Regions from separate parts of the Alteromonas sp. W364 genome, predicted to be linked through region 1. Evidence: predicted binding sites of a transcription regulator. Region 1 holds the regulator's gene; the other holds the start of a gene.
What was found. The regulator ArgR, encoded in region 1, controls arginine synthesis, uptake and breakdown. The targets are predictions, from matches to a motif close to ANTGAATANNTATTCANT.

Region 1 (10,725 bases):
TAGGAACGGGAAGCTCCTCTGCAGCAGCAATTTTCGTTTGGATACTTTCTGTGAAGCTCTTCTTTATATTCTCAAGCATGAATTCGCCTTATTAATTGCGTTTTATAACAAACGCTTGTTTTACACATTTTTAAGCCAGTTTACCTGTTCATCGTCTATTGCTACAACATCTATTCGGAAATTTGTATGAAACGGGTTGCAGTTCTTTTGTAACAAATAATAATTTATCGCTTTCTCTAATTTTCGGCGCTTCCGCACAGTGAATTGCTCTGCTGCCGCTCCATAACTATTACTTTTGCGGTATTTCACCTCAACAAAAACAAGCTGTTTCTTATCTTGCATAATCAGGTCTATCTCTCCGACCTTGCAAGTAAAGTTTTGTTCCATGAAACGAAGTGATTGTTCACACAAAAAGCGCTTGGCTATTTGTTCTGCATCAAAACCGCTTAGACTCGCTGTAAACTGGTTAGAGAGCATTTGTTTGTGTGATCTCTTCTTCGGCGATCAGGGCACTGGGTAACTGTCGCACAACCTCTCGGTCTGCGTTCACTGACAACTTACCAGACATACCGGATAGTTCGGTGTGACTGAAAAACGCAAGTTGCTGCATTTGTTCAGAGAACTGAAACGCATCAAAGCCAAAGGCAAACAAGCGCAGAAAAGTACTGGGTGGATTGTTCCATATACTATCGACTTCCTTTGCTAAGGCTTGTCGACGCTGTTCTGGCATCAAAAATGGCATATCGACGAATACTAAGTTGCGTAAGTCTCGAATACTGTTTTTGTTGAGTTGATGCTGGTAGCTATATGAGGTAGCGAATACGGGAAGCGTATCTTCGGTAAATAAACTAATACTCGCTTCTATAATGGGATTTAATAACTCTACTTCTTGGGGTTGAGCAAAGACTACGAACGCATCCACGTCACGTCTGTTGCGAGTCACGCTGTGCACGACCTCTGAACTAAGCCTCGACATTTGACTGATGCGCTGTTGGCTTTGCAACACATCCAAGGCATCAGTAATACCAATCCGTAAACTCTTATTGTCGGTGAAGGTAACTATCTTTGGTAATCTGGTAGCGGCAAATGGGTCGTCGGTGCCCACACTATTTAACGCTAACCATTGTTGATTGAACGCGTCTATCATGCGACGACTGATGGACGAGTCATTTGATATCAAAATTGGCGTTTCTACTTGCTTGCTATGCATAAGATTAGCTAGTTGAATGGCTTCATCTTCTGGCGCTAGGGCAAAATACACCTTGGCTACGCCAGTTTCTTCAATCTCACCTCGGTCTTGGTTGTTTGTTCGGTTTAGGTAGACAAACATCGACTCAGGTAAGCGTAAATCCTTGATCATATTGACATGATCTCTTAGTAATGGACCAATAATTACGTCGTATTGACCTAGTGATTCTGCGTTTATTTCATCACTTTTAAAACGTGTACTGTCAGAGCCGGTATCGATGAACGTTAGCTGTGGTATAGGCGCACCCGGATTGTTTTGTTGAATGTCTTGTAAGCGGTAGAAAAACGCAGACATTATGCCTTGCTTAATTGCATCACCTTGCGCTTGAACCCGACCGCTGAGTGGCAGAAGCACAGCAATTTTTTCTACTTTTGTAATGTTTTGTTCCATATAACGTTGAATATCAACCGGTAACTCAACAGACAATGGATGGCTTGGATGACGCTCCTGCCAAAATGCAATAGCCTGTTGACGACTGACGTCATTTAAGGCCTCATCTTCAATAATGTTAGCTAGGGAATAATACGCTTGCATCAGACCATTTTGATTCGCTAATGTTTGTTTGTTTTGCTTTGATGACTTCAAAAACCATTCCCATAAATTATGCTCTGGTGCATTATTTAGAGGTGAGTCAGCATTGAGTTGCTGTGCTAACACGCTTGATGCCAAGTCCCAGCGCTGATGCAAGGCTGCAACATGCGCGATTAGAACTTCTTTACGATTAGTGAAAGCCGGCTCATTAATGGTTGAAAGCCATGAGATCATTGTATCGATTGGCGTTTTCAGGAGTTCAACCGAATTGCCTGAGGCATAATGTTCAATTAAGGAGCACTCTGCTTTTAATAAGGTTGCATATTGTTTTTGAAAAGGCTTGGTTAGAAAGGGTTCTATGTTTGCAACAATAATATCACTGCGCACACATTGCTCTCCAGTTTGAAAGTCCTGAGCTGCCTCAAGTAGCAGCTGATTTCTCTGGTTAATATCACCGTTACGTTGCCATTGTTCTTCAGCACGTTGTAAAGACAATTCAGCATTGCTCAGTACGAGCTCTTTACTCGGCTTTTCGACTTTTGTGATCGGCGCAGTGACTACTTTCTCAACTTTGGTTGCACAACTGCTAAGAATAAATACAAAGAGAATGATACTGGCTAACTTAAGTTGGTTCAAAATGTGTCTCGATTTGTCCATATGTGCTTAGTTTACTCAAGGCGAAACAAATATCTATCTTCTTTCGCATATTCTGATCGAAAGTCGGTGTAGAATATGCGATAAATAGCTCAATATAGAATGAAATTAATGCAAAATAACCCAGCCGGAAGGCTTTTCATTGTACCCACTCCAATAGGTAATTTAGCTGACATTAGCAGTCGTGCGATAGAGGTACTGAGCTCTGTTGATATCATTGCGGCCGAGGATACTCGGCACTCTTCTCGTTTACTATCTCACTGCGAAATTCCAACGAAGACGATATCTCTGCATGACCACAACGAAGCCGCTCGTTCGAAACAATTAGTAGAACTATTACAAAAAGGAAGTGATGTTGCTCTCATTTCAGATGCGGGCACCCCCCTGATTAGCGATCCCGGGTATGTGTTTGTGCGTGATTGTCGAGAGTTTGGAATAAAGGTGATTTCCTTGCCTGGTCCGTGCGCGTTAACCACAGCTCTCAGTGCATCTGGCTTGCCAACTGACAAATTTATGTTCCATGGTTTTTTACCTGTAAAGCAAGCAGCAAAAGCAAAGGCTTTAGAGGCGCTTAATAATAGTGGGTACACAACTGTCTTTTATGAAGCGCCGAGGCGAATTAGAGACACCGTCATGGCATGCGCTGCGAATTTGCAAACAGATCATGAAATCGTTTTGGCGAAAGAACTAAGCAAGGCCTTTGAAACATATATCCAAGGCAGCGCAGAGCATGTCTTAGCGTGGTTGGAGCAAGACCCCAATCATCAAAAAGGAGAGTTTGTACTGATGATTTATTGCCCTAACAATCTCCAGACTGGCGAGATATCGCAGGGCGCTTTGGATCTGCTCAAGTTAGTTTCAGCAGAATTACCTTTGAAAAAAGCGGCTGCAATTGCTGCTGAACACTATGGCCTTAAAAAGAACGCATTGTACGAAGCAGGTTTGAAGTTAAAAAGTGATAAGGATTAGCTGTTAGGTTCCCGCCTTCGCGGGAATGACTGTAGTTTTCGCGGGAATGATGGCGCGCGTTTCGTCATCACCGCGAAGGCGGTGATCCCTAGTCCCCTTCACGGGAATGATGGCGCGCGTTTCGTCATCACCGCGCGTTTCGTCATCACCGCGAAGGCGGTGACCCCTAGTCACTATCCACTTTTTAACTTACTGCTTTTTACAGTGAGAAGTATGTAGTTAAGACCGTGTCTATCAAATCTTGCATTTTTTGTCCGGCTTCGCTCATTAGCTCTTCGCTTGCGCCATCGACGGCGACCTGAGCAGCAATCACAAATGCAATACTTTCATTTTCAGGACGGACAGAAGAAGATTCGCCTACTAAGGCAGTCATTGGCAAACAAACATAGGCTAACAATACATTCTCGGTTGTTCCTCTCGTTTCACTTGGCCCCCAACCGATTTTATTAAAAACGCGCCATAAGCCATTGGTTTGACTATCTAGCACTGATTTGTATTTTTGTCTTCGTTGCTTGGTATCCACTGTATCGAGTGTCGCGTGTGGTTCACTTCGCCTTAAAAGTTGCTTTGCGATTGCATCCTGTAGCATCGTAGATATCCCGACAGACATACCGCCTAATTGTGAGGAACCTGTTGAATTACCGGCACCATAGAATAAGGTCTTAATATCTCTCTCATCAAGGAATGGATGGCGTGTCTTGGCGTCAGTTTGATGCATGGCTAAGCGTTTCAGCCACTCGGCTTGTGCTAGCGTAGTCATCGGTTTGTTACCAGTCGTACCGCAGGTTTCACAACGATAGGGGCGATACGCCTTATCTTTACTAGCATCATTGTTAAAATCTAAAGGGGTTTGTGAAGTACCGTCTATGGCTGACCAAATTTTAGATTGAGGCTCGAAGCTACTTGCTCCGTAGGAACCTCGAAAAAAGATATGCGGCGTACTTAGTCTTAACCACTTCTCATAAAATAGGGCAGTTAAGTATTCACGAGTTGCAACATTGGCAAAGAAGGTAGCAATAGCATTGCTGTCTCCATTGGCGTCACCGAACGCTTCATAACTGTTGATGCTGGTGATTAAATCAGCAATATTGGTGTATCCAATTTTCCCTTGGGCCGACACGATCGAATTGTTTTGCTCTTTCAATGCAGCAATTGCGCCCGTAAAGGCGAATATTTTTGAAGAGCTCCAAGGTTCATATAGTGTCGCTTGGGTGTTTGCATTTGACATGTAATGATAAACAGCTTCGCCATTATTCTGTTTAATATCAATCACTAATACTTTACCCACTGACTTATCCAGCATTGGAAAAGCGTTCCAATCATGGCTAACTCTTTCCTCCCAACGCGCATTACTGTAATCGACTTTCTTACTTGTTTGGTACGTACCTGTATAGTCCTTTCGCAAGTTATTAGGGTCGGCGCATAAATTGTTATGCCCTTTGTCGTCAGGAAGGTATGGAGCAGTATTCATTACCTCATGATAAAACGAAGTTGAGGCGAAGATTTCGGGTTCACTTTGTGGCGCTGAACATGCGCTTTATACACTCTCAAAAAGGTCTTCAACTCGTTGGCGAAGGTCTTCAATTTGCGTAATATCGGCTGGCGCGATGAAAATTGTATCGTCGCCAGCAATGGTACCGAGTACGCCGTCGGTATGACTCAATGAATCAAGTAAACGAGCAATAAGTTGCGCTGCTCCAGGGCTCGTTCGAATGATGACCATCACATTGTTGTGCACGATGTCTAAAACGAGTTGCTTTAAAGGGCTTTTTGCCGTTGGCATACCTAGTTCAGGCGGCAGGCAGTAGACCATATCACCCCGAGCATTACGGGTTCTCACCGCACCGAATTTGCTGAGCATACGAGAGACTTTGGATTGACTGATATTATCGAAACCATGTTCCTTCAGGGCTGTAACAATTTCGCCTTGTGAGCCATAGCTCTCGGTTTTAAGCAACTCTTTGAATGCTTTGATTAAGGCGTCTTGTTTACTTGTCGACATGTGTATTCTTTTCCTAACTGAATTTTAGGGTATTCTGCAACAGCACTCTGGTTTTCGCAAACGAATGAAATAAAAATGTGTGACAAAAGTGTTAACTAGGTAAATTGTTTGTAATCGTAAACTAAAATAATCTATATAAGACCATCCGGTGATTGAGATTTGCACGGTTATGGCTTATGGTGTCGCCCGTATAATTAAATGCTAAATTAACAGGAGATTCTTATGAAGGTAGCTGTTCTAGGCGCCGCTGGTGGTATTGGTCAAGCCCTATCGTTATTACTAAAAACTCAATTACCGGCAGGTTCTGAACTTGCTTTGTATGACGTTGCGCCGGTTGTCCCAGGTGTAGCTGTTGATTTAAGCCATATCCCTACCGATGTTGCAGTGACGGGTCATGGAAAAGATGACTTAGCTGATGCACTGACTGGTTGTGACATTGCTCTAATTCCGGCGGGTGTACCAAGAAAGCCTGGTATGGATCGCTCTGATTTGTTCAACATTAACGCAGGTATCGTTAAGAACCTTATCGAAGCTGTAGCGGACAACTGTCCAAAAGCATGTGTTGGTGTGATTACTAACCCGGTTAATACCACTGTTGCGATTGCTGCAGAGACCTTGAAAGCCAAAGGTGTATACGACAAGAATAAGTTATTCGGTGTCACTACCTTGGATGTTATCCGCGCGGAAACGTTCGTTGCAAATCTTAAAGGTTTGAAGACGACTGATGTTCACGTACCTGTTATCGGTGGCCACTCGGGCACAACTATCCTTCCATTGTTATCACAGGTTGAAGGCGTAAGCTTCAGTGATGAAGAAGTTGCTAGCTTGACTACTCGCATTCAAAACGCAGGTACTGAAGTTGTTGAAGCTAAAGCTGGCGGCGGTTCTGCAACTTTATCTATGGGTCAAGCAGCAGCACGTTTCTGCTTGTCACTCGTTGCAGCAATGAAGGGTGAAGCGGTTGTTGAATATACTTACGTTCAAGTTGACGACTCTGAAGATGCAGCCTTCTTTGCACATCCAGTACGTTTAGGTCCAAACGGCGTTGAAGAAATTTTACCGTACGGTGATTTAAGCGACTTCGAAGAAAATGCTAAGAATGCTATGTTAGAAGGCCTTCGCGGTGATATTAAATTAGGCGTAGAGTTCGTTACTGCTTAATTTAAGTAAATATAAAAGAAAAGCCAGCATATGCTGGCTTTTTTTATGTCTATCGAATAGAGCTTAGCGACTAACCCGTATTCCTTAGGCCGATTGCAATACCTGTAATGGTAACCATCATTGCCATTTCGAGTGTCGCAATATCGTTATCACTATATTCAGATGAGCCTTCTTTGCGAATTCGGTCAAGCAGCTCAATCTGTAAATAATGCAGAGGTTCTAAATAACCACCTCGAATGTCCATCGACAAGCGTCCATGTGGGTCATCCTCCATCATATCTGTGTGATCGAGTATGCGTAAAATTGAATCAATGCTCTGTTTCAATTCTGCACGCAACCCTTCACCGAAATGCTTCAGGTTGTCTGGGACAAGTCTGGCGTCATATGCTGCGCTAATATGCGGCTCTGCCTTCTTGAATACCATATCCAGCATAGATAAACGTGAGTTAAAGAATGGCCAATTGTCGATCATGTCTTTGACAACATCATCATTGCCATCATTCTTCACTGCTTCTACCGCTTTCATCACACCTAACCAAGATGGCAACACCATGCGTGTTTGCGCCCATGCGAAAATCCATGGTATCGCGCGTAAACTTTCGATACCGCCTTGTGGGTTGCGTTTCGCTGGTCGACTGCCTAAAGGCAATTTACCAAGCTCTTGTTCAGGTGTCGCTACGCGAAAGTAGGGAACAAATTCTGGATCGCTTCTGACGACGCCACGGTAATTATCGCGACCAAGAGCAGCCATCTTTATAATCGTTTCACGCCAAGTTTCTTTTGGCGCAGGTGGCGGAGAGAGCATCGCTTCAACAACGGCGGCAGCATATATTGATAGGCTACGTTTAGCCAATTGTGGCATGCCGAACTTATAGCGAATTGTTTCACCCTGTTCTGTGACTCTAAACCCGCCTGTTAAAGACCCTGGAGGTTGAGAGTGGATCGCTGCTTTGGCAGGCAAGCCACCACGGCCGATTGTGCCGCCTCTGCCATGGAACAAAGTCAGTGTCACGTCTTTCTCTTCTGACAGTTGGACCAGCGCTTCTTGTGATTCATATTGTGCCCAACCTGCGGCCAGTGAGCCAGCATCTTTGGCAGAATCTGAGTAGCCGATCATCACGTACTGACGACCCGAGATATAACCTCTGTACCAGTCAATATCGAGTAGGCTTCGCATGACTTTGGGTGAGTTATTTAAATCATCCAATGTTTCAAACAATGGCGCGACGGGCATTGGCCATGTAACGCCACACTCTTTGAGCAATAGCTGTACGGCAAGTACATCAGATGCTTCGCTTGCCATTGATATGATATAAATGCCAAAGCCTTCTTTACTGTGTCTTGCAATTACGCGACAGGTGTCGAGGACTTCTTGAACATCGTCACTTGGCGTCCATGAATGAGGGATCAAAGGACGTTTAGAGCTAAGCTCTCGTAGTAAAAATGCTTGTTTGTCTTCTTCGCTCCATTGGCCATAATCACCAATGCCCAAATATCTTGTGAGTTCACTAAATACATCGGCATGGCGCTCAGAGTCTTGTCTAATATCTAATTTCAACAAGTTAACACCAAAGCTATGGACGCGTCGGATCGTGTCCTTCAGTGCACCTTCAGCAATGACTTGCATGCCACAATCGTGCAAGGAGTCATAGCAGGCCATGAGAGGGTGTAGTAATTCATCATTACTTGCAACCCATTCCTCCACCGGAATTTGGCCATCGCGAGTCAACTCAAGCTTATTTCTAACCGCTTTCAATGCGGCGCGATAGGGTTCTTTCGCATCACCAACTAACTCTCTTAATTGTTCATTGCAGTCGTTCATCGACAGCTCGATATAAAGGTTGTCGAGGTCGAGAGAAAACAATTTCGCGGCTCTTCGACGAGCTCTGCGCAAGACTTCTTCTGTGACCGTTGATGTCACGAATGGATTACCATCACGGTCACCACCCATCCAAGAACTGAATTGTACTGTTTTGGCATCTAAGGGGAGGGAAATATCAAATTGTGATTGTAAGTATTCGTCCAATTCACGCAAAAACTCGGGCACAGCTTCCCATAATGACGTCTCTATCACTGAAAAACCCCAGCGCGCTTCATCTACTGGTGTTGGTCTTACCGAGCGAATTTCCTCAGTATGCCAAGCTTGACTGATGAGTCCTGCAATACGGGTTTTCACACGCTTTTCATTGTGTTCTGTAATGTTTGTTGTGTGTAACTCTTGTAGTTGTGAGGCTAATTGACGATGTTTGTGAATCAGTGTTCTACGCGTAACTTCCGTTGGGTGTGCAGTTAATACTAAATCTATATTTAAGTTTTTGACGGCGGCAAGCACCTTTTCGCGGTCAGCACCTAATGATTTAATTTTCTCCAAAGAAACGGCAAGAGACTCATCACGCTGATTAGCGCTATTAAACTCTTGTTCGGCAATATTGGCTAAATTAAGGAATTGTGCAAAAGCCCGTCCGATAGTAAGCAGGGAGCGGTTATCTAAACTTGCGAATAAGTCTGTCAGTCTTTGAGTACTTTCGGTTTCACCTGCATAAGAATCCCTGCCATCTTGTCTGATTTGCTCGATTTTTTGCAACCATTCACTGCCTAACTCGGCTTCAATCGTTTCACCTAATGTTGCACCTAAATAACGTACAGTATCTTTCAATTGTGCGTTGAGCGAATCATTCATATTTAACATTTTCCTCATGTTTTTTGTCTAATAACAAGATATACATCATTCAGCCTAAAGTCTAATTTCTTCGTCGCTATCATATGCCTTGTGGGTCTTGAAGCGCTTATATTCGTCTCGTTCACGAATTTTAATGCTTTGTTGAATGTGCTACCCTGTGCGCGAACAAATTAACTTATTCAATTTAATAAATTTTGGAGACCCTGTGTCAGATAAGTATTCAACAGTAGAGTTACAAGCAAGTTACGGTATCGGTTATCAAATGGGCGAGCAATTAGCTGGCAATCCTTTCGATGGAATGGACGTTGATACAGTTATCGCTGGTTTAACTGACGGTTTTAACCGTGCTCAGCCACAAGTTGATAATAACGACTTACGTGCCGCCTTCACTGAAATTCATGAGCGCATGCAGGCAGCTAAGCAAGAGCAGTTTGCTGGTGCAGTAGAAGAAGGCGCTAAGTTTCTAGAAGAAAATAGTAAGCGCGAAGAAGTTGTAACGACTGAATCTGGTTTACAGTACGAAATTTTGACTGCAGGTAATGGTGACATTCCTACTGCTGCATCAACAGTGCGCGTGCATTACCACGGGACTTTGATTAGCGGTGACGTGTTTGATAGTTCATATGACCGCGGTCAGCCTGCTGAATTCCCAGTGGGTGGCGTAATCAAAGGTTGGACTGAAGCACTTCAAATCATGCCTGTAGGCTCTAAATGGCGTGTATATGTGCCACATGACCTAGCTTACGGTGAACAAGGTGCTGGTGGTGCAATTGGTCCATACAGTACATTAGTGTTTGATGTAGAGTTATTAGATATCATTGGCTAGTTAGCTGATTGACGAAAAGCCGTTTTTGCGAGAGATTGCAGGAACGGCTTTTTTTATGACTAAAAATTAGCTACTCTTTTTAGCTTGATTCATGCATAGAATAAAGGACTACTTATGCAAAAACTCACCTTAGCCGCGTTTTACCTCGTTAGCATTGTTGCTGCATTCTTAATTGGTGAACGATCCGCGAGTACCCACATCATCACCACAACCATTACCGAAGAACGTGAGGAGGCTAATTCTGACTCCTTGGCCAATGGTGATACTGAGAATACTGCAAATGACAAATTTTCTAAAAAAGTAACAAGCCTTTCTGATGGCTCTGTGGCGAGCGATGAGGTCACGGTGAGAGAAGCTCAGTATAAAAAACGTGAGGAAGAGAGGAAGTTACAGGAAAAAGTGGCGCGACTTGAGGACCTTTATAAAACGTTGAATAACTCGTACACTCAAGCGTTAAGTCAGCTTGACAATGCCAACCGTGCACTGACAGAGGCGGGTATTGATATCCCTGATGCAATCACACTAGAAGAAGTTCAAAAGTATGTGCCAGCCCCCTTTGACCAACAAATTGCGAACTCACCGAACTTTGTCACCGATCATTTTAAAAAGCTGCATGAAGCCGAGGATGATTTAGGCTGGGGCATCGAGATGCA
Region 2 (10,725 bases), on a different contig from region 1:
TTCGCTAAACGATTCGAAAACGCAGAATTTACTAATCATGACTATCGCAAAGTGATCAGCGAGGCGCCAAAGCATGCGGTCGTCTATTGTGATCCGCCCTATATCCCAATCAGCAAAACGGCGTCATTCACGCAATATGCTAGTGCAGGGTTTAGTTTGGAAGATCAAAGAGAGCTCGCCTTAACTGCTCAGAAGTACGTTCAGGAAAAACAACTTACCGTGGTTATCAGTAACCACGATACCTCACTCTCTCGTGAATTCTATCAAGGCGCTAAAATTAAGAGTTTTCAAGCTAAGCGCTTTATCAGTCAAAATGCACTAACGAGAAAGCCTGTAAAAGAGCTCATTGCCATATTTGCACCCAAATAAAAGGCATAGCTCATCAAATTGTAGTTTCAGCTTCAACCCCTTCCGCTTTTGCCGTACACTTAGCGCTCACTCAGTATATAAAATCATCAGACAAGACCAACATGATACGAATTCGCGGCCTACTGTCGAAAACACTTTTACTCGTAACTATTGTCGCGATCGTTTCTTTAGCTGCCTCTTATGGCTTCGTAACCGCCCAACAAAGTAAGCGATTTGAAGCGCAAATTGAGGAAGTACAGTACGGGCATCTTAGAGTTTCTCATCTGCTCTTTGAGCAACAGTTAGAAGAACTCAGACTGCATGCTGAAGAGCTGATAAACCTGAGTACGCTCAGTCGTAAAACACCTGAAGAAGGTAAACTCTATTTCCAAGAAATTTGGAGCCGCTTGCAAACGAGCTACTCGCTTTCTTCTTTGTCCCTCAGCGATGGTGATACTCGATATCAATTTGGCAGTTTCCCAAGCAAATACATTGAAAGCATGCAAAAGGAAACGATACGCACAGGAAACGCGCAATCAGCTATTGTTTGTCATCTTGAGTGTGAATTATCTACCTCAGTACCCATCACATTTAACCGCAGTACTTGGACACTCACATTAATTGCTGATTTGGCACAATCGGTCGAGTTTCTCAATTTGATAACTGGTAGTAACGTAGGGATCTTAGCTCCTTCTGAAGCGCCTGTTACCAGCGAAACTTCGTTTAAACGTTATATTACCGAAATTATCACCGGCGCAGGTGAGCTGGAACCTCTGTTAAATACAGAACTCAGCGAGTCACAGTTTGAACAATTAGAAAATAGTGGTTTGAGGCTAAACGTTAATAATAGCGAATACTTTGTCTGGTTTGAGCAAATAGATAGTATCGCCTATCCATTTAATGTCATGTTTATCCGTGAAATTAGCGACCTTATAAATCAACAAACAGCTCAAAAGCAACAAGTCATATTGATTTTTGTCACCGTGACCTTGGGGATACTATTAACGCTAATAACCTTTTCTATTATTCCTATTTCTCAGATCAATAAACTTCGACGTGCAATTTCCTTGATCGCAAGCAAAGAGTACAACACCGCTAGATATCGTTTAGGTCAAAGAAAGGACCGCCGCTTCAACGATGAGCTATATGATCTGGAAGATGAGTTTCGCAATGCTATTGATATGCTAGAGAGCTATGAGCATGAATTAGATGTGTCCCAGAAACGCTTGGTTAGACAAGCCACTATCGACAGCACCACAGGCTTATACACGCGTAATGTGTTGGTTGACGACTTACAAGTTATCGGCAAGAAAAATACAGCTCACAATGTGGCTATTTTCTTCTTAGATCTTGATGGCTTCAAACCAGTAAATGATAACTTAGGCCATGAAGCTGGCGACATCATGCTGAAAAAGATTGGTTATCGTTTGAAAGGAGTATCGAATAAATTCATTAAGGTCTACCGGATTGGGGGTGATGAGTTTGTTATCTGCTACACTAATTATGATGCTAAGGATGCATTGCTTGAAATGGCTGAATCGGTTGTCCAACTATTCGCCGCACCATTTCATATTTATGAGACCAATATCACTATTAGCGCGAGTATTGGTATTGCTACTCAAGACGCAAGCTCAATTGATGCTGATAAGTTGCTTCGCTATGGTGATATCGCGATGTATCAAGCAAAAGAAGAAGGTAAAAATCGCTTTAAGTTCTTCGATGAATCGATGGAAGAAAAAGCACAATTACGCTTTACGATCAAAAATGACTTCGCTAACTCTCTTGCCGAAAATCAATTATTTTTAGTCTATCAACCAATAGTTGATAGCAGCTCTCGCAAAGTGACGAAGCTTGAGGCTCTCTGTCGATGGCAACACCCAGAACTAGGATTCATTCCTCCACCTACCTTCATAGATGTATTAGAAGAAAGCGAAAACATGAACAGGCTGTTTGAATGGATCGTGCAATCAGTTATTAGAGAAGTTGCTTTCTTAGATGAGATACAACGAGATGATATTATTATTTCTGTAAATTTAAGCTCATCTCAACTGGTGAATGACCGCGCAATTGAATTTTTGAAAGAAGAGTTAGAAAGATGCCGAATCAATCCAAATCGTATTGAGCTGGAAATAACCGAGACCACTTTAATCACCAATTTTCAACAAGCAAAGTTTTGGATTGAGTACGCTACTGACCTTGGCTTTAGAGTAGCCATCGACGATTTTGGTGCAGGCTATTCATCCTTATCCTATCTTACAGCGTTTAATTACAACACGGTGAAGTTAGACCGCTCTTTGTTAGACAAAATAGATGTCGATGAACGTCAACAAAGGATTGTAGGATCGCTAACACAAATGATACATAGTTTGTCTGTACCGATTGTTGCTGAGGGCGCTGAAACAGAAGCACAATTTGAAGAATTGCGTAAATTGGGTTGCGACTATATTCAAGGCTATCTTATCTCTAAACCCATTAAACACGACGACTTAGTGATTTTTTTACAGAATGAATCCGATAGGGCCTAAAATTGGGTAGGCATAAATTATGTTTACGTTAAAAAGTTCACTAGTACAATTAATGAGACCACAAACAAAACAACTATCACAATACCTGTGATGATATAGGGCAAGGCTGAACGTTCAGCAAAATCATTTTCATAATTTTGTTGCGACTGTACGCCTAACATACTAGCCAATACGCTCTTAATAACACCAAACATCTTTTTCAATATCCATCTCCTAAACCCAAGCAACAGCGGTTTGCCAAGCAATGTGTGCAAAACATAGTGACTGTCTTAAGAGTAGCGCAGAAATTAAGAGCGTGAAAGCAGCTCAAGTAAATCAAGGTAATGAAGTTGAGTCGAATCCGATCGATTCATTAGCCAAGCGACCCAACTGAGTTGTTTTTCAATTGTAGTACACTCAATGAAATTACTTGTAATCGCGCTTGTGGAGATTTCAGAAGTATTACCGTTCGGAAGCTCTTGTGCCGTGTATTCATGCATTAAACATGGCACTTTGGCTGAGTGGGCGTGAGTCATTGACAAATAAAAGCAAAACACGATACCGAGCACGGCAGCAATGCTTTTTACTTTTGCTATTTTGTCAAATTGACGAGGTTGACTCATGTTCTTCCCTAGCTGACCGGCGTAAAACCATCATTGAAGTTAATGATGAGAGTAATAGACCGATGCTATCGGTTAATATTTGCACTAAGTATAGCGCAAAAATTTGACTCTACAATATTAAAATTTTGTCATAAAAAAACTCCCGTATGCAAATTAACACACGAGAGCTTTTATTCAGCTAAGTCAGTCTTTAGCTTATAGCTCGAATGACTTGCTGATAGAAAAGTATAGTGACTCGCTGTCATCTAAGTCTGATCCGCTGATCACAAGACCAACACCAACATCGAATCCACCAATTTCAGTGCCATATGCGATTTCGCCATACTCACCTTCAGCATCTTGACCGTAAGATCCGATAGTCGCAGACCAACCACCGCTTTCAAGGCCAAGTGTAATTAGAGAGTAATCACCTTCTGTTGCGTCTTCATTACCAACGACACCGTCCCATTTACCTTGAACGTAACCAACAGAGAACAAACCAAAACCAGCTCCTAGACCAATTTCGTTGTATGCGCTATCGAAGTCGCCTGTGTACTGATAAGTGGTAAAGTTGGCATCTAAAGTAATGCCGCTTTCAAGCTCAACACCGTAACCTGCATAAAGGTCGACTTCCAAACCGTCTTCAACTTCCGCAGTCCACGCACCAGCGTAAAAACCAGTTGAACCAGCATAATCAATACCAGCACTTGTTGATGCTGATTCTGTTTGTTGAATACCACGGAAGTGATAATCAGACACAACACCAATATTTGCCGACCATTCCGCCATTGCAGAATGACTCGCCAAGGTGCTTGCTAAAAGTGTAGCTGCCAAAGCAGTGCGTTTAAATGTTCTCATGTGAGTTCTCCATAAAGTTTTTATATTTTTTCGCGATTTTATAATCGTCTTATTATGAATAGGTGAAGTAGCTGCCATTACTCATTTAACAGCAAAACTGATGCCGAAATAAAAAAACCAGCCTAAAAACTCATAAGAACATGATTTAATTACACTTTAGTAGATTTAATAATATGTATTCAAAAATAATATCGGCGGCAAAAAAGGAAAGGTGAGGAATTTTGCCCCAATTTGATGCAAGCTCACCATTAATGGGCAGTAACATGGCTTTTGTCCACTCGAAAAGTTAGGTAAACTACGTATTTTACAGGGAACTCACTCAATGCACGCACCACTCATCGCGCCATCTATACTATCCGCTGATTTTGCTCGCCTCGGCGAGGAAGTTGAAAATGTGCTTTTAGCTGGTGCAGATGTTATCCATTTCGATGTTATGGATAATCATTACGTGCCCAACCTCAGTTTCGGCCCGATGATTTGCCAAGCATTACGAAACCATGGAATAAGCGCAGACATTGATGTGCACTTGATGGTGCAACCAGTAGATAGCATGATAGAGGCCTTTGCTAAAGCTGGGGCCAGCATGATTAGCTTTCACCCCGAAGCAAGCTTGCATCTTGATCGTAGTATTCAATTGATAAAAGATGCCGGTTGCAAAGCCGGTCTCGCCTTAAACCCGGGAACGCCGCTGCATGTACTTGATTGTGTGTTAGACAAGCTCGACTATGTGCTACTAATGTCAGTTAACCCAGGTTTCGGTGGGCAATCATTTATAGACTCGACTCTGGCGAAAATTCAACAACTCAAGCAACGTATTGACCAGGCTGGTCTGAATACTAGAATCGAAGTCGATGGCGGCATAAAAACAGACAATATTGGCGATGTGCGAGCAGCAGGTGCAGACATGTTTGTAGCTGGGTCTGCCATTTTTAATTCCGATGACTACGCTGGTACTATCAGCAAAATGAAAAACGCAATGAAACAAGCGACAAGCGACTAACATGCGCATTCACACACTTTTGTAAATTAAGTAATAACCTCTACTATCAGGAAAGAAAGAAAACATGAGTTCATCCAAACCAATCGTTTTAAGTGGTTGCCAACCATCTGGCCAACTAACCATGGGAAATTACATGGGAGCATTACGCCAGTGGGTTGATATGCAAGATGACCATGACTGTCTATATATGATCGTAGATTTACACGCGATTACTGTTAGACAAGAGCCGACTGCATTAAAAGAAGCATGTTTAGATGGCCTAGCACTTTACTTAGCGTGTGGTATCGACCCAAATAAAAGCAGTATTTTCATGCAATCGCACGTTCCTGAGCACGCGCAACTCAGTTGGGTACTGAATTGTTACACCCAAATGGGCGAGTTGAATCGCATGACTCAGTTCAAAGATAAATCACAGAAGAATGCATCAAATATTAACGTGGGTCTTTACAGTTATCCTGTATTGCAGGCTGCAGATATTCTTGTGTATCAAGCCAACAGAGTGCCGGTCGGTGAAGATCAAAAACAACATTTAGAACTGACAAGAGACATCGCAACACGATTTAACAATTTATACGGTGACGTTTTTACTATTCCGGACCCCTTCATTCCAGAATCAGGTGCCAGAGTAATGAGTCTGCAAGACCCGATGAAGAAAATGTCTAAGTCAGATGACAACCCGAATAACGTCATTGGATTACTAGAAGATCCAAAGAAACTGACTAAAAAGATTAAAAGAGCAGTGACTGACAGTGATGAAAAAGCACGAATTTATTACGACGTACAAGAAAAACCGGGCGTTTCAAACCTCCTTTCCTTACTATCTTGCACTACCGGTGAGAGTGTCGAATCCTTAGTACCTAAATACGAAGGATTGATGTATGGCCACTTGAAAGGTGATGTCGCAGAGGCTGTAGTGTCTATGCTCGCGCCAATTCAAGAGAACTATGCCCGTATTAGATCTGATCATAACTACCTATCAGAAGTGATGACAAAAAGTGCTGAAAACGCTCGTGCAAAAGCGGCCGTTACATTAGCTAAGGCTTATGCTGCTGTCGGTTTTGTCACCCCTTAAGGATACTGTATTCAGTGAGTAATAATGAGAGTCTTCTACCATCGGTATTGATTATTGATAATTATGACTCCTTTACTTTCAACCTAGCTCGTTATTTTGAGGAGTTAGGTGCGAATGTTAGGGTGATTAAGAACGACGACTTGACCTTAGCAGAAATTAAGCAACTCGCCTTCTCTCATTTGGTTATTTCACCGGGCCCCTGCACCCCAAATGAGTCAGGGGTGTGTTTAGATGCGATTGCTTATTTTGCAGGTAGAAAACCATTACTTGGTGTGTGCTTAGGTCATCAAGCCATCGGACAGGTGTTTGGGGCAAAAGTGATACGCGCAAAAAATATCAAACACGGCAAAACTTCTAGCATACAAATAGTGCAAGATAGTGTTATATTTAAAGGGCTTGAGTCTCCATTTGTTGCTACGCGCTATCATTCATTGATTTTGGAGCACGCGAGTTTGCCAGAGATGTTTGAAATAACTGCAGTTTGTAAAGAAAGTGACGATATAGAGATAATGGGAATTGAACATAAAACACTGCCAGTATACGGCGTTCAGTTTCATCCTGAATCTCTACTAACAACTGCGGGCCATCAAATTTTGAATAACTTTCTGAAACAATAGCTAGAATACGGATGTACAAATAGACATGAAGTTAAGCGTATCTCAACTTGCTGCAACGATGAACAATCGTTTTGAGCACCTCCTCGTCAGTATTGATGAGGCTGTCATCTTGTCTGGTCAAAAAACTGAAAAACAACGTACATACGAAGATTCTGAGCAAGCTGAAGCACGCAGAGAACTGCTTTTTGTCGAAGAAGTCGCGATTAAAAACCGCGAAGAAATGAATCAAAAAAAGAACCTGTTTCTACAACAAGTCGAAGCCGAATTTCATGTTAGCTTAATCAATGATTTAGCGAAAAGTATCCGAGATACCGATTATGTCTTAAAGAAAGTCCTTGGGCTTGACCCTCTCATCGGTAAATTACTTGATGTCTTATATACCGAATCGTGTTCTATATCCCGTCTTGAAGCGATAATTATTCAATTAGATTGGTTAGAACAAGGTTTGATTAAATTCGTCAAGCAACCTAAATATAGACGTGTTGATACACGCGGTAAACCCATCATCATTGAAACACTCAGACAAGCGCTTAGTTTTATCGGGATTGAGAGCTTACGCACACTGCTCCCAGCGTTGATATCAAAACGTGGGTTACCAGCCCGCTCAGAAATGTTCCCAGAACTCGCTAATCATATGTGGGAATACACCTTAGGTTCTGCCAAAGCATGTCGAGCAATTGCCGAAAAGGAAGGTTCAAAGTGGTATTTGGGTTACAACATGGGCATGTTCAGTACAATGGGGCGAAATGCTATAGCAAAGATGTACTTAAAAGCCTTCGATGGCAAACTCCGAGAAAAGGTCATTGAAGCACGTAAGAAGAATAACCCAGTACAAGCGAAGGCCTTAGCAACCCTATTGCCGTCACATAAATACCTCATTACCCTATGGACTAAATACGCCGACCAACTCACTAGTGATTTAGTCGGGCAATTTAAATGCCGTTGGTTAATGATCGGCATTGGTTTTGAAGATTACACTCGCATACAAGAAATTAGCTATCAGTATGTAAAATCAAAGAATCTTCACCCGCTGACAGATCTTCTTTTCCGCTGCCAAGGCTATATGCAGTTCAAAATGATGAAGGCTAATGGCCTCATGTCAAAACAAACTTCGATGCTATATTTACGAAATTTTGGCATTGTGTCTGACGACGTCGTGTTGTTGATGAAAACCAATTTAACAGGCCTTGAAATCAATATTCCGGAACATCACACGCCGCCAAAAGCCTTAACAGAATAAAAACAGCACCTTTATTCATCTTTAACAAGCTCACTTCTCTAGATTGTTAAGAATTATTTTTGAATGCTTATGCCCAGTCTTCTTTTCGAAAAGTAAAACAATAGTCTGAAATTACTGGATAAGTAAGGAAGCTTGTCAATGTCGACAAACCCTCGCGTGTGTACTCTATCATCAAGCAGCCCTTCAACTGATACTTCGATTGGTCACGACATAACACCAAATTGATGCTGTCCTTTGCACATCAAATAAATATGCAATAAAACTGCAAATGCTTGCATACCCCCTATTTTTACTGGCCTCAAAGCAAATTTCTTGCTTACTTTGTGACTATATTCTGGCATACTACTCGGCCAATTCGCTAGTGAGACAAGGTCAACATTAGCGCACAGAATCAACGCAAAGAGGTGTTTTGTATGCAAGTAACTCGCGCAACGTTTAATGATGTAATGGTACCGAACTATAACCCAGCAGAGATGGTGCCCGTTCGAGGCGAAGGTTCTCGAGTATGGGATCAAGAAGGGAAAGAATACATCGACTTTGCAGGAGGAATTGCAGTCAACGTTTTGGGTCATTGTCATCCTGAACTGGTTGAGGTCTTGCAAGAGCAAGGCGCTAAGCTGTGGCATTTAAGTAACGTTTTTACAAATGAACCAGCAATGCGTTTAGCCAAAAAGTTATGTGACGCAACCTTTGCAGACAAAGTATATTTTGCAAACTCTGGTGCTGAAGCCAATGAAGCAGCACTTAAACTCGCTCGCAGATACGCAATCGATCACCATAGCGAAGCAAAAGACCAAATTATTTCGTTTAAGCAGGGCTTCCACGGTCGCACCTTCTTTACCGTGACGGTAGGTGGTCAACCTGCTTACTCCGATGGCTTTGGCCCTAAGCCCGGTGCAGTAGAACATTGTGAGTTCAATAACTTAGAAATGCTGGCCGAAATGATGTCAGAACGCACTTGCGCTGTCATGATGGAGCCACTTCAAGGCGAAGGCGGCATCATCGTACCAGACCCTGCATTCGTAAGAGGTGTTCGTGAGTTATGCGACAAGCACAACGCACTGCTAATTTTTGATGAAGTCCAGTCTGGCGTAGGCCGAACGGGTCACTTATACGCATATATGGGCGTGAATGTTGTTCCTGACATCCTTACTACTGCGAAATCTCTAGGTGGCGGCTTCCCAATTGGCGCAATGCTTACCACAAACGATATCGCTAACAGCTTGAAGCCGGGTACTCATGGCAGTACCTATGGCGGTAACCCGCTGGCTTGTGCTGTTGCCGAAAGAGCGCTTGACGTAGTGAACCAACCAGAAGTATTAGAAGGTGTTCTTAAAAAAGAAGCGCTTTATCGCGAAATTCTTGGGAAAATCAACGACAAGTATCACGTATTCAGTGAAGTTAGAGGCCAAGGTATGCTATTGGGTTGCGCACTGAATGAAGAGTATGCGGGCCGCGCGCGCGACTTTATGGTTGCAGCTAATAGTGAAGGCCTTATGTGCCTTGTTGCTGGCATGAACGTGATTCGTTTTGCACCTTCATTGGTTATTCCTGATGAAGACATTGTTGAAGGCTTAGCTCGGTTTGAACGAGCCGTAGCTGCAGTTGTAGCGGGTTAATCGCGCAACTATACACAGTCTTTTGAGAAGGATACTTCGATGAAAATCATCCGCCCTATCAAAGCCGACGACTATCAAGCTCTGTACGAGATTGCAGAGGAGTCGGGTATTGGCTTTACATCATTGCCGGTGAATGAAGAGTTACTCAAACGAAAAATCAGTCGAGCGATAGATGCTATCGCATCGACACCAACCGTCCCTGGGCCAGAAAGCTATTTGTTCGTAATGGAAGATACGGAAACCGGCCAAGTCGTCGGTACTTCAGGTATCGAGGCAACTGTCGGTTTGGAAGACGCCTTCTATCATTACCATGTGAGCAAGGTAGTGCATGCATCAAGAGAGTTAAATGTGCATAACACCGTGGAAATACTGCACTTTTGCAATGACTATACTGGTGTCAGTGAAATTTGTACCTTATTTCTACGAGAGAATGCACGACAGGGCCTAAATGGCAGATTTTTATCCAAAATGCGCTTTTTATTCATGGCTGAGCATCATGAGCGTTTTGCTGAAATCGTGATTGCTGAAATGCGTGGTATTAGTGATGAAAAAGGTCGCTCACCTTTTTGGGCATGGTTAGAAGAACACTTCTTCTCATTAGACTTCCCAACAGCTGATTATCTTACAGGCATTGGCAAGAAAGGCTTTATAGCAGAATTAATGCCGAAGTATCCCATCTACGTCAACCTACTCAGTAAAGCGGCGCAAGATAGTATCGGCAAGGTACATGACAAAACTAAACCCGCTTTACGTTTATTAGAACAAGAAGGCTTTAAATGTAGAGGCTACGTCGACATTTTTGATGCAGGCCCTACTGTTGAGGCCGACGTTAATCAAGTCGCCACAGTGCAAGCAAGTCGCAAAG

Region 2: the regulator ArgR is predicted to act here: its motif matches at 8,482-8,499, upstream of RM556_RS09345 (aspartate aminotransferase family protein).

The regions. Positions count from the first base shown of each region.
Region 1 is NZ_JAVRID010000010.1:75,799-86,523, reverse strand. Features, by position in the region: gene RM556_RS15410 (phosphoheptose isomerase) at 1-79, opposite strand, end outside; gene RM556_RS15405 (YraN family protein) at 121-477, opposite strand; gene RM556_RS15400 (penicillin-binding protein activator) at 467-2,416, opposite strand; gene rsmI (16S rRNA (cytidine(1402)-2'-O)-methyltransferase) at 2,546-3,403, shown strand; gene RM556_RS15390 (hypothetical protein) at 3,603-4,874, opposite strand; gene argR (transcriptional regulator ArgR) at 4,941-5,405, opposite strand; gene mdh (malate dehydrogenase) at 5,628-6,566, shown strand; gene ppc (phosphoenolpyruvate carboxylase) at 6,637-9,246, opposite strand; gene RM556_RS15370 (FKBP-type peptidyl-prolyl cis-trans isomerase) at 9,452-10,072, shown strand; gene RM556_RS15365 (hypothetical protein) at 10,187-10,725, shown strand, end outside.
Region 2 is NZ_JAVRID010000005.1:60,659-71,383, reverse strand. Features, by position in the region: gene RM556_RS09390 (Dam family site-specific DNA-(adenine-N6)-methyltransferase) at 1-369, shown strand, start outside; gene RM556_RS09385 (bifunctional diguanylate cyclase/phosphodiesterase) at 471-2,873, shown strand; gene RM556_RS09380 (DUF2970 domain-containing protein) at 2,897-3,067, opposite strand; gene RM556_RS09375 (hypothetical protein) at 3,161-3,475, opposite strand; gene RM556_RS09370 (TorF family putative porin) at 3,671-4,312, opposite strand; gene rpe (ribulose-phosphate 3-epimerase) at 4,635-5,312, shown strand; gene trpS (tryptophan--tRNA ligase) at 5,377-6,384, shown strand; gene RM556_RS09355 (aminodeoxychorismate/anthranilate synthase component II) at 6,399-7,001, shown strand; gene RM556_RS09350 (HDOD domain-containing protein) at 7,027-8,241, shown strand; gene RM556_RS09345 (aspartate aminotransferase family protein) at 8,655-9,860, shown strand; gene astA (arginine N-succinyltransferase) at 9,900-10,725, shown strand, end outside.